2 regions of the Pseudomonas sp. LBUM1655 genome follow, and region 1 is predicted to be linked to the other one. Evidence: predicted binding sites of a transcription regulator. Region 1 holds the regulator's gene; the other holds the start of a gene.

What was found. The regulator sigma-54, encoded in region 1, starts transcription at its own class of promoters, with help from an activator protein. The targets are predictions, from matches to a motif close to ANTGGCATNNANNTTGCTNT.
Positions count from the first base shown of each region.
Region 2: a site for sigma-54 is predicted at 1,646-1,665, ahead of glnK (P-II family nitrogen regulator). Genes of this name have one in related genera too.

Region 1 covers NZ_CP166801.1:1,025,705-1,028,731, reverse strand. The annotation lists gene lptA (lipopolysaccharide transport periplasmic protein LptA) at 1-151, shown strand, start outside; gene lptB (LPS export ABC transporter ATP-binding protein) at 151-876, shown strand; gene ACA074_RS04425 (RNA polymerase factor sigma-54) at 1,064-2,557, shown strand; gene hpf (ribosome hibernation-promoting factor, HPF/YfiA family) at 2,631-2,939, shown strand; gene ptsN (PTS IIA-like nitrogen regulatory protein PtsN) at 2,951-3,027, shown strand, end outside.
Region 2 covers NZ_CP166801.1:6,015,853-6,018,879, forward strand. The annotation lists gene ACA074_RS27155 (ammonium transporter) at 1-1,068, opposite strand, end outside; gene glnK (P-II family nitrogen regulator) at 1,106-1,444, opposite strand; gene ACA074_RS27165 (accessory factor UbiK family protein) at 1,858-2,118, shown strand; gene ACA074_RS27170 (BRO-N domain-containing protein) at 2,483-3,001, shown strand; gene ACA074_RS27175 (hypothetical protein) at 2,998-3,027, shown strand, end outside.

The DNA.
Region 1 (3,027 bases):
CAACACCACCCAGGGCGAGAAAATCGTCTACGACACCGTGAAGAAACTGGCCAGCGCCGGCCGCGCTACCGGCAGCAAAGTCACCGAAGCGCGTCCGCGCATCGACATGGTGATCCAGCCGAAGAAGAAAACCGAAGAGAAAACCCAGTAATGGCAACTCTGAAAGCTCAGCACCTGGCCAAGGCCTATAAAAGCCGCCAGGTCGTGCGTGACGTCAGCCTGTCGATCGACAGCGGCCAGATTGTCGGCCTCCTCGGCCCCAACGGTGCCGGCAAGACCACTTGCTTCTACATGATCGTCGGCTTGGTACAGGCCGATCAGGGCCGTGTGCTGATCGATGATCTGGACGTCAGCCACCAGCCGATGCACGGTCGCGCCAAGGCGGGTATCGGCTATCTGCCGCAAGAAGCGTCGATCTTCCGCAAACTGTCGGTGGCCGACAACATCATGGCCATCCTCGAGACCCGTCAGGAACTCGACAAGGCCGGCCGTCGCAAGGAGCTGGAAAGCCTGCTGCAGGAATTCCACATCAGCCACATTCGCGACAACCTCGGCATGAGCCTGTCCGGTGGTGAACGCCGACGGGTGGAAATCGCCCGCGCCCTGGCGACAGCACCGAAATTCATCCTGCTCGACGAACCGTTCGCCGGTGTCGACCCGATCTCGGTCGGCGACATCAAGCAGATCATCCATCATCTCAAGGCCAAGGGCATCGGTGTTCTGATCACCGACCACAACGTCCGTGAGACGCTGGACATCTGCGAAACCGCCTATATCGTCAACGACGGTCAGTTGATTGCCGAAGGCGATGCAGAAACCATCCTGGCCAACGATCTGGTCAAGGAAGTGTATCTGGGCCATGAATTCCGCCTGTAAGCCTGTTAGTGCCGAGTGAGCCGCCCGGGCGCTGTATCGATTCAAGCAGAATTTAATACGCTTTAATTGTTACAGCGCTCTAGGCAAACACTTCAGTTTCAGGCATATAATTTGCTTAAGTTTGGCGCTCCGGCGCCCTGTAGTGGATGGCGCATAGCGCCGGCGAATAAGGTGTTAAGCCCCTGCCATGAAACCATCGCTAGTCTTGAGAATGGGCCAGCAGCTGACGATGACACCGCAGCTGCAACAGGCTATCCGCCTGCTCCAATTGTCGACCCTGGATCTGCAACAGGAAATCCAGGAGGCCCTGGAATCCAATCCGATGCTCGAACGCCAGGAAGAAGGCGACGACTTCGACAACTCCGATCCTCTGGCCGACAACGCTGAACAGAAGCCCAACACCGAGATCCAGGAACCCTCCTATCAGGAAACCGCCCCGACGGTGGATAACCTAGAGGAAGGCGACTGGAGCGAACGCATCCCCAACGAGCTTCCGGTCGATACGGCCTGGGAAGACGTCTACCAGACTAGCGCCAGCAGCCTGCCCAGCAGCGACGATGACGAGTGGGACTTCACCACCCGTACCTCCGCCGGCGAAAGCCTGCAAAGCCACCTTCTGTGGCAACTTAACCTCGCGCCGATGTCCGACACCGATCGACTGATCGCCGTCACCCTGATCGATTGCATCAACAATCAGGGCTATCTGGACGAAACCCTCGAAGAGATCCTCGAAGCGTTCGATCCGGAACTGGACATCGAGCTGGACGAAATCGAAGCCGTTCTGCACCGCATCCAGCAATTCGAGCCTGCCGGCATCGGCGCCCGCAATCTTGGCGAATGCCTGCTGCTGCAACTGCGCCAGTTGCCGGCCAAGACGCCTTGGCTGGCCGAAGCGAAACGTCTGGTCACCGATTATATCGACCTGCTGGGCAGCCGCGATTACAGCCAGTTGATGCGGCGCATGAAGCTCAAGGAAGACGAGTTGCGTCAGGTCATCGAGCTGGTGCAGAGCCTCAACCCGCGCCCGGGCTCGCAGATCGAATCGACTGAAGCCGAGTACGTCGTACCGGACGTCATCGTGCGCAAGGACAACGAGCGCTGGCTGGTCGAGCTGAATCAGGAGTCGGTGCCTCGCCTACGGGTCAACGCCCAGTACGCCGGCTTCGTGCGACGCGCCGATACCAGCGCCGACAACACCTTCATGCGCAATCAGTTGCAGGAAGCGCGCTGGTTCATCAAGAGCCTGCAAAGCCGCAACGAAACCCTGATGAAAGTTGCCACCCAGATCGTTGAGCATCAGCGCGGGTTTCTGGAATACGGCGATGAAGCCATGAAGCCGCTGGTCCTGCATGACATCGCTGAAGCGGTCGGCATGCACGAGTCGACGATTTCCCGGGTGACCACGCAAAAATTCATGCATACACCGCGCGGTATCTATGAATTGAAATACTTTTTTTCCAGCCACGTCAGCACCTCCGAAGGCGGTGAATGCTCGTCCACGGCGATCCGCGCGATCATCAAAAAACTGGTTGCCGCGGAAAATCAGAAAAAGCCGTTGAGTGACAGCAAGATCGCTGGTTTACTGGAGGCACAAGGCATTCAGGTGGCTCGCCGCACCGTCGCCAAGTACCGCGAGTCCCTAGGGATCGCGCCTTCGAGCGAACGCAAGCGGTTGATGTAAGCCACGTTACAGCGTTCCAGTGGCAGGCTTTTCGGCCTGCCGCTTTATGCACTGGCAACGAAGGAGAAGCTGTATGCAAGTCAACATCAGTGGACACCAACTGGAAGTGACCGAACCTCTGCGCACCTACATCAACGAGAAACTCGAACGATTGGAGCGCCATTTCGACAAGATTACCAACGTGCAAGTCACGATGTGTGTCGAAAAGCTGAAGCAGAAAATCGAAGCCACCTTGCATATTCCCGGCAGTGAAGTGGTCGCCAACGCGGAACATACCGATATGTACGCCGCGATCGACGCCCTGACCGACAAGCTGGATAAACAACTCAAAAAGCATAAGGAAAAGACCCAGAGCCTGCTCCAGGGCGCGACCGGTCGATAACCCCCCACTCCATGATCCGACTTGAAAGTATCCTGACCCCCGGCCGTTCCCTCGTGAACGTGCCGGGCGGCAGTAAAAAGAAAGCCCT
Region 2 (3,027 bases), 1.3 Mb from region 1:
GAATGCGTCGAGGGAATCGTCATAACCGAGTTTGCGTTTCAGGGTGGTGGCGCAGAAGAAGCACACCACGCCCGCCGACAGACCGATCACCAGTGCGCCCATCGGGCCCACGGTACCGGCAGCCGGAGTAATCGCCACCAGACCGGCAACCACACCCGAGGCGATGCCCAGAGCACTTGGTTTGCCGTGGGTGACCCACTCAGCGAACATCCAGCCCAGCGCAGCCGCAGCAGTCGCGATCTGGGTAACCAGCATCGCCATGCCGGCGGTGCCATTGGCCGCCGCAGCGGAACCGGCGTTGAAGCCGAACCAGCCGACCCACAGCATCGCCGCACCCATCAGGGTGTAACCGAGGTTGTGCGGTGCCATCGGGGTGGTCGGGAAGCCTTTGCGCTTGCCCAATACCAGGCAGGCAATCAGACCGGCCACACCCGCGTTGATGTGCACCACGGTGCCGCCCGCGAAGTCGAGCACGCCCCAGTCCCACATCAGGCCGCCGTTACCGGACCAGACCATGTGCGCGATCGGTGCGTAAACCAGGGTGAACCAGATGCCCATGAAGATCAGCATCGCGGAGAACTTCATCCGCTCGGCGAACGCGCCGACGATCAGCGCCGGGGTGATGATCGCGAAGGTCATCTGGAAGGTGATGAACACCGCCTCAGGGAACAGCGCCGCTGGGCCGGTCAGGCTCGAAGGCGTGACACCGGCGAGGAACGCCTTGCCCATGCCGCCGAAGAACGAGTTGAAGTTGACGACGCCTTGCTCCATGCCGGTGGTGTCGAACGCAATGCTGTAGCCATAAATGACCCACAGGATGCTGATCAGACCGGTAATGGCGAAGCACTGCATCATCACGGAAAGAATGTTTTTCGAACGAACCATGCCGCCGTAGAACAGCGCCAGGCCCGGGATGGTCATGAACAGCACGAGGGCTGTGGAGGTGAGCATCCAGGCGGTGTCGCCGGAATTGAGGACTGGGGCCGCCACTTCGTCTGCCGCCATTGCAAGGCTTGGCATTACGATGGACAACAGGGCTCCTAGCCCTGCGAATTTACGCAGAGTCATATTGTTTTCTCCTGGGGCGTTGGGTTTGTGGCGGCTTTTAAATCGCGTCGGTATCGGTTTCGCCGGTACGGATACGAATCGCCTGTTCCAGATTGACCACGAAGATCTTGCCGTCACCGATCTTGCCGGTGTTGGCAGCCTTGGTTATCGCCTCGATAACACGATCCAGATCCTTGTCGTCGATGGCCACGTCGATTTTCACCTTGGGCAGAAAATCGACCACATATTCCGCGCCGCGATACAGCTCGGTGTGACCCTTCTGCCGGCCGAAGCCTTTGACTTCAGTAACGGTAATGCCCTGCACGCCGATTTCGGACAGCGACTCGCGCACGTCGTCCAACTTGAACGGCTTGATGATGGCAGTGACTAGCTTCATGAAACTCTCTCCCGAATTGGTGGACTTGCCCCAGGAAAACAAACCCGACTCAAGTCTAAGCGCAGTGCCTGGCTTTGTAACGCATCGTCGGCCTTGACCGCCCGACTGACGCCAGCTAACCGCATCAGACGAAACTCCCCGTTCCGCCTGCCGCACTGCATTCGTCACAGCGACTGCATCAGTGCATGGGTCACAGGTGACTAAGCAGAAACCTTGCCATCTCGCCAAAACTCACTGATTTCAATCCCTTGGCCGCTGCCGCAGGCACTCCCGTGCAAAAGGCGTCGCGGATACGCACAACAACGGTGCGTCGCCGTCCGTCCGCCTGCGCGAAAAGCGTGCATCCCTGCCTGCGAGATTGACTATAGACACTGCGTGATACACTGCCCGCCATTGTTTTCAGGACATTCCCCATGCTCGCGCCCAAAGACTTCCTCGACGCCCTGAGCGGCACCGCCTCCCGTCTGTTCAGCGGCGACACCCCGCTGCCGAAAGCCGAAATCGAAAGCCAGTTCAAGATGCTGCTGCAAAGCGCGTTCAGCAAACTCGATCTGGTGAGCCGGGAAGAGTTTGATAGTCAGATGGTCGTGCTGGCCCGCACTCGCGCCCGCCTTGAAAGCCTCGAAGCGAAGGTGGCCGAGATGGAAGCGAAGCTGACTCCGCCAGCCGAGTAACCCTGCTCCCCCTGTAGGAGCTGCCGAAGGCTGCGATCTTTTGATCTTCAGCCCTTCAATCATCTCGGCAACGTCCTACAACCTGAGTGACCGCCGTCCGATTGCGTCGAAAAGCCCCGGTTTCTAAGCTCACCCGATGCTGAATGTTCAGCACCGGGTTTGGCGACCTGGAAATCCTCGACGCAAGACGACCACATTCGTACAGGGCGCTTTTCCCCTCTCGAGTTATGGCGGCTTTGCGTGGGAGACCTTCGGGTCTGCCGGATTTCGGGGTTCCCGGTTCGCCAACCTGCGCATAGCTGCCACCCTTTTCGTTTGGCGACGATTAGAGGCAGTTTCTTCACTCAACCCTGAGAACTGCACCATGGAAGAAACCTATTTAAAGCCGTACATCTTCACTCGCCACAAACTCCCCCTCCACGCCCTCCTGATCCAGAACCAACCCTGGTTCTCCGCCCGCGACCTGAGCCGCCTGCTGCACATCTACCTAAACGCACGCATGCTGCGAAAACTCGACTCCGACCAACACCAAACCCGCAAAACCCTGATCCACAACCAAACCGAAAACACCCTGCTGATCAGCGAATCCGGCGTCTACGCCCTCCTCGTCTACCACTACTGCCCCGAATACCGAGCCCTGCGCGAATGGCTCACCCACCAGGTCATCCCCACCCTGCGCGACACCCAACACCCCACCACAAGCGAACGTCCACACCTCAGCTTGCTCAGTTGGCCGGACATGACGTTGAGTTTGTTGCATTGGAATAATCAGCCGTGGATACGGTTACAAGATGTGCCGCAGATGATGGTGGAGCGAGAGCAGGTAAAACGTCCTATAGGAACAGCAGGTTCTTGGTGGAAAAAGGCGCTGCAGTTGATATGAATACCCAATCTAAACGCCAAGAGCAC